DNA from 2 places in the Desulfofarcimen acetoxidans DSM 771 genome. Region 1 is predicted to be linked to the other one. Evidence: riboswitches for the same ligand, from Rfam matches in the RefSeq annotation. Region 1 holds a riboswitch; the other holds the start of a gene.
What was found. Region 1 has a riboswitch for cobalamin ahead of DTOX_RS09765 (leucine-rich repeat protein). Riboswitches for the same ligand answer to the same signal wherever they lie in the genome.
Positions count from the first base shown of each region.

Region 2: it holds a riboswitch for cobalamin, as region 1 does, so the genes downstream of both, cobT (nicotinate-nucleotide--dimethylbenzimidazole phosphoribosyltransferase) here and DTOX_RS09765 (leucine-rich repeat protein) in region 1, are expected to answer to the same signal.

Region 1 is NC_013216.1:2,128,565-2,131,982, reverse strand. It holds gene DTOX_RS09765 (leucine-rich repeat protein) at 1-1,595, opposite strand, end outside; gene DTOX_RS09760 (hypothetical protein) at 1,592-1,921, opposite strand; cobalamin riboswitch at 1,879-2,091, opposite strand; gene DTOX_RS09755 (leucine-rich repeat protein) at 2,285-3,418, opposite strand, start outside.
Region 2 is NC_013216.1:3,781,678-3,785,095, forward strand. It holds gene DTOX_RS17400 (YlbF/YmcA family competence regulator) at 501-851, opposite strand; gene cobT (nicotinate-nucleotide--dimethylbenzimidazole phosphoribosyltransferase) at 954-2,018, opposite strand; cobalamin riboswitch at 2,102-2,285, opposite strand; gene DTOX_RS17410 (S-layer homology domain-containing protein) at 2,366-3,418, opposite strand, start outside.

The DNA of each region.
Region 1 (3,418 bases):
CTGTTAAAGGCCTGATCATCCAAACCAACTCTGGGGGTATCCAGCACGACGAGTTCTTTTCTTTCCCCTTTCTCCATTTCCAGGTTAAGGGCACTGAGCAAGAAATCATCGGGATAATTCTGTACCACACTGCCGCCGGTATTCTCAAGGGAGGCAATTTTGGCTTCCGCCGCCGTCAGTGCGTCCAGGTTATCCACCAAAGCTTTTTGTTCTTCCCTTAAAGAGTTATAAGCGGTTCGGGCGGCTGCCACCTGTTCCTTGTCCGCCAGAGTAATGGCATTAACGGCGGGCAGCGCGGTGATTAAAGCAATAACATGATCAGCCGCCGTTTTGTTATCTCCATCGATTTGGGCTATTTTGCTTTCTGCTTCTATCAGTACGGAATAATTGGCAACCAGCGCTTTTTGCGTATCTGTCAAATTTTCATAGGCCGTGCGTATCGCTTCTATCTGTTCTCTGTCCGACAGATCAATATCATCAACAGCCGGAAGCGCCCCTATTAAATCAATGACTGCATTGGCGTTGCTCTGGTCGTTATTTGAAATGACTACGGTTATTCTATAGATGTTTTTGCCGCAGGTAACGGATATCACCTGGTTATCGACCACGGCAATCTCGTCTGTACTGCGGTAGGTTGCATTGTTTGACTGAATGGTTACCTGATTATAACGGTTTGCAGCGGTAGGGGCAACCTTAATCTGTGTTTCAGCCGGCAGGGTCAATGTATATTCTTTGACCTGCGGCGCAAATACCGGGGTAAAAATTCCTTTGTCCGCCGAAAGTGCTTTTAAGGCAGTGTCGTTGTTGTTAAAATCGGCGCCCAAGTCGGCTCCCAGATCGCAGGTATAACACCATTCTATTATATCGCCGTCTTTAACCATAAAGGTATTGGCCCCGGCATTGATAAACCAATCGTTCAGGGTGACCATCCAGCCGCTCTTATTGCCGCTGCTAAACTCGGAAAGCTTGTCAACGGTTCTGCTGCCATCCTCGGAGATAACAGGACCTATTCCGCTCAGGTAACTCTCGGCCCCGTAAGCGGTTATGCCTTTGGCGGCCAGAGCCTTTTCCAGGGCACCCCGAATAGTAAGTCCTCCGGTAATTTTCACTTCAGTCCACGGCAGTATTTCGCCAAAGGGCTCCCGGTATGCGGGAGAAATATTTGGCATATCCCCCGCCAGTCTTTGCACATTATCCATTACCCGGACTTTAACTGTTCCCAAGTCCGGACTTACCTCATTGAGCACGATAGCCGGGCTTGCCGCCTGCTTTTCGGTATCATTGGCGGGATAAACCAAATTGCTCACAGTTTGGTCAGAGTTGTTTTGGGGCTCGGTGACACCGGCGGACTCATTATCCTCCGCAATTTCACGGTTGTCCTCGCTTTCAGCGGCGGAACTCCCGTCTGTGCCGCCGGCTGCATTCGTGCCGTCGTCATAGACAGACGCCGCAACTGCGGCATTTTCCCCGCCGCTGTACGCAGGCTGATCGGGATTGATAGTTAATCCTGCCGCCAGCGCGGGATTAACTATCGTAAACAGCATAAGCAAAACCAGTAGTATATTTATTATTTTCGATTTCTTCAATATTTTCAAAAACAACTCCTTTCCTTTAATTTCAGCCTCAGTACTTTGAGAATGGCAAAAATATCTTGCCTACTGTCAGTTGTAAGATAACACTTTTTTAGAATCTTCTGTTTAATCCCCCCTCTCTTTAAATGTTTGGTGTTATATCTATCAACCAACAAATAAAACCCCGGCTTCCGCAGAAGCCGGGGTTTTAAGCAATTTAATGCCGCCCGCCACAACCACTTAACAATATGGCACACGGGCATCGTAAACCCACTCCAGCATTTCACCTTTTCACGGAAGGTTTTAAGTATGCTGTTCTGCTCGGGCAGGTCTCCTGACTCATGGATCATTGCTCAGCTCCCGCCTTCCCATCCGCTTTGGCACTCAATTTTTAAGTGCCGGGGCAGGACAGTGGCGTTATGGAAGCAGCTAACCATTCACAGTGGCCGAACCGTCCGGGATTCTCACCCGGTTCCCTTTCAAGCTTTGATAACAAAGCACCTGAACAGAAATTATCAGTAAACTATTTAACTACTCTATTAATTCTTCATTAATTTATCATGAAACATAAAGTTTGACAATACTTTTGGTATATAACGTATTTTTACTTGTTTATTCTCCCCATATCGGTGTATATATAGCTTATTTTTATGCTTATTACATATTTTTGATTTATTATGGAGGTATTGGTTAAGCCAACACCGGGCGAAAACTTAATCCTTCCAGTGCTGTCCTATAAAGATCATATCCAATACATCGATCTCCCCATCTTTATTTATATCTTCACTGATCCAGCCGGCCGCTCCCCTTTCATTGAAATGCTGGCCCACCAGAATCATATCCTGCACATCCACCTTGCCGTCCTGGTTTACATCCCCGGCACCGGTCTCGCCGGTTACCGTTAAATCCACATCTTCCATTTTGGTCACATAGTATTCTTTTTCATGTGTCCACCAGGTGGGCCCGTATTTAACCCAGATATAGCCGCCCTTGAGCTTATAATCTCCGGACGGGGTATTTTCCGGAACGGTAAAGGTGATTGTCTTCAAGTTTTTCAATTGATCCGTGGTTTTAACGTTGACCGATTTCACCTGTTTAAGTCCGGGTATATCTGTGGCAAAAACGGTGTAGGAGTCCAACAGGTCCACAATTTCCCCACTGTTGGTGGTATGGTTCTTTTTAAGCATATCCGTGTCGATGCCGGGGATGGAGACAGTCACTTCATCACCCGCATGGATCGTACTCGCACCCACCATACCGGCGGACAGCACATCCTCAGGCGCATAATACGGATCTCTGATCACCGTCAGACGAATGTCCGGCAGGCTGGAAAAATTGTTTGCTATCTGATCCGCGTTGAGATTGGGCGGAGCCCCACCTATCGGTGTTTCGGCATAAAGCCCGCTGCCGAACCAGCTCAAATGGACATGCCCGCCGGTTAAAGCAATATCGCCGTATCCCGTCAGTTCAAAAGTCAGCGCTCCCGCCGCATACTGGCTTGAACTGGAGCCGACTAAATCATAACGGGGCATATCGGTATGGTATTCCAGGCGCGAAGAAGCCGGGTTATAAATTCTGGATACCTTTGGCACCGGCAGCATGACGCCGGTACAGCCGATGCTGACGGTGTCTCCCTGGTAAAATACGTTGCCACCCCTGGATTCATTGGTGATTTTTAAAGCAATCACTTTGGCCCTGATGCCATAGGCAATGGAGGTGGTCTGGCCGTCTTTGGCTGCGGTCACGATAATGGGATTGTACCTGTCCCGCAGCGGTACGGTGAATACGCCGCCGGCATTCGGTTCATACATTACGCCGTAGACCATGGCGGACACGCTGGCACCGTC
Region 2 (3,418 bases), 1.7 Mb from region 1:
CACTAATTATTCTTGTATATAAGTTATTCTACCTAAACTTCAAAACTCCTTCTAAGAATAAGCTATTTTTTTTATTAAAATTGTTTTTTTTTATTATTAATTTTTGCATGGCTTTTAATAGATAAATAACCGCTCTTAGGCCTTAAATCAAGCGAAATGGGCTGTAAAACCGGCAATTAACTAATTGTACTCTCTATATATAAGTGCTTTTATGTATTTCTTCAACTTCCCTATAAATACCTGCTAAAAATTTATCCTATGAATTTATTTTACTCCAGGGAATTATGCTTATATGGATCCGTGGATAACCACTGTTTAATGAAGTATAAATTTATATTGCATAAATAATGTCAGTACTGAATAATTTCCGATAAACACGAGTACCCATGGCTGCCTCGAAAGTCGCTAAAGGGGATTTTCCTGCTTCGTCAAAAGAAGAGGTTAACTTGCCACCTCTCCTCAATAACGAAGTCCCACCCGGCTCCGCCATAGATTATTTACTAGACCAAATGATCAGATTTCTCACGGATGCCATCACGTATTTTTACGCTGATTTTTTGCATAAAATTATTAAACATAGCGTTAGCTTCAAAGGATTGCTTTACCACTTGGTTACTCAAAACTTCTTTTTCAATCTCGCCCATTTCTATAGCATCCGCCTCGGTAAGTTCACCTAACATCTTTTTTCTTTCTACGCCTCTTTTGGCATTGTTAAGCTTCTCTACCAGGCCCGCTGCGTCCTCATTTCTCATGATGGCCAGCTCACTTTGCTTCATATCCTTAAACTCTTCCGTCTCGGCAATGGCTTTCCCCAGCTCTACCGCCATATCATAAATTTTTTCTAAAGACACTTTAACACCTCCTGTTCCTAACACCCTTATTTTCTCCGAAAAAACTCAAATTCCTGCTTATATTAAGTTGATTGTTTTTATTATTTCCGGTTTTTTATTTAATTACTTTAAAATTTTGCTCTCATCCACATCTGATACTTTTGCCTCTTCATAACTTGCCATCTCATGCAATATTCTCAGTGAACCTTCTACAATATTCATAGCCAGGGCTGATCCGGTCCCCTCGCCCAACCTCATGTCCAAATGCAGCATGGGCTTCAGGCCGACCACCTCCAGCATGTACCGGTGAGACTTTTCTCCCGACAAATGAGAACCCAGCATATACTCTTTGGACAAGGGGCATATGCGCGAAGCAACCAGAGCGGCGGCAGTGCTGATATAACCGTCAACCAGTACCGGCACCCGCCTGGCTGCAGCGCCTAGGATCAAGCCGGCCAACCCGGCAATTTCCAGACCGCCTACCTTGGCCAGCACGCTTACAGGATCAGCCGGATCAGGCTTATTGACCTTAATTGCAGCCTCTATTGCTTTTATCTTGTTATTTAAAACTTCGTCATTAATAAGAGTCCCGCGACCGGTGATTTCATCTACCGATAGATTGCCAAAGACAGCCAGGAGAGCCGTGCTCGGTGTGGTATTGGCAATTCCCATGTCGCCGGTAGCCAGCAGATCTGTTCCCTGATCTATTTCCTGCCACGCAGTTTCTATGCCAACCTCCAGAGCCTGTACCGCTTCTTCCACTGTCATAGCCGGCCCTCTGGCTATATTACCGGTACCCGCTTTGACCTTTTTCCGCAATACTCCCGGATAATCCACAGGCACTGCTACCCCCACATCCACCACAATAAGATTAGCTCCGGCATGACGGGCCAAAACACCAATACCTGCCACACCGTGTACAAAAGCAGGCAGCATTTGATAGGTTACCTCCTGCGGCGCAGCGCTGACACCTTCTTCAAACACACCGTGATCGCCAGCCATGACAACCACGGTCTTTTTCCTTATAAAAGGTTTGTGATTTCCGGTAATACCGGCCAAACGCACAGCCACTTCTTCCAAAACACCCAGGCTGCCCGGCGGCTTAATTAAACTGTCCAGCCGCTGCTGAGCTTTGTTCATAGCCTCCTGATCCAAGCTACCAATCATCGATATCGCTTTCTGCAACATGCAATCAACCCCCGTTAAAAATAATAAGCCCACAGCCAATAAGGCCGTGGGACTTTTCCATCATCCAACGAAGCAACCTGTAAAAGGTTTTTGGTTTTCAGGCAGGTCTCCTGACTCCGGTTCAATACATGCAGCAACCTTCCCGGTTTAACGGTGGTTATCCTATGCCGCTATGCTCCCCGGTTACAGTGGCGGGACCGTTCAGGATTTACACCTGATTCCCTATTCTCCCCGATTTCATGGGGCACCTGAAACCAACTTATTTAATTATCTGAAATGAAATCTTCTACATGAAACCTCATTTTCCTGCTCCAACTTTAAAATATTATGAACAAACCCCAATTATATTAATGGGTTACCCAGTAATCAAGAACCCTGCTCACTGCCACAGCTACCTCAGCTCTGGTAGCGCTGTCCAGAGGGCGAAACTTGTCCTTATCACCTTTCAAGATTCCCGCCGCTGCCACCCGGTCAACCTGATCCAGTGCCCAGGCAGGAACGGAAGATATATCGGTAAATGCAGACTTCTGCTGCTTATCTGTCTTGGGCAAATTAAGCACACGATCAATTATGACAGCCATTTCCGAACGTGTTATGCCTTTGGATGGTTTAAAGGTGTTATCGGGATAGCCGCTGACCGCCTTTCTGCTCACAGCGGCAGATACTGGATCTACGGCCCATTCGGGTATCTCGTCCTTAAAAGAAACCTGGTTTTCCGTTTTAGACCAGAGCAAAGCCCGGTATAATAAGGCCACAAACTCAGCCCGCGTAATCATGTTTTTAGGCCGGAAACTGCCGTCCGGGTAACCGTTGACAATCTCACGGGAGGCCATTTGAGTCACTATATTCTCAGCCCAGTGATTTTTCATATCGCTGAAAACCGGTATTGGTTGCTCATCCACCACTACGGCAACCTGTCCCAGACCTTTTATCCTGGCATTAATTGTTTGCAGGTTATCCTGCCCCACTGTCCATGCAGGCTGGAGCTGCCATTCATCGCTGCCCTCGCCTTTAAACAGGACCTTTACTACAGGTGTCAGGTCAGAAGCAAGCTGGCTGTCATCATTGGAATCTGTTTCTCCCGGCGTTTGAGTCAGTATATCAGAAGGATCTAACAGTATGTCAGAAGGATCTAATAATTCAGTTGAATCATCCGAGTCAAGCGGCTCTCCCGATGTTTCCGGCGACAAACTAAGCAGATCACTTTTATTATAATTATATTTGAGCTTCCAGGGTTCCCCCCATGATATCGGCTGGGAACCGGCCACATCCAATGCTTTTAACACATCATAACCGGGTATTGCAACATCGTCCAGCGGTATAACTTCAATATTTAGCGGGGACTCCACTACCTGAGCCGGAAACTGTAATACTGTATTCTCATCCAAAACTACTTCCGC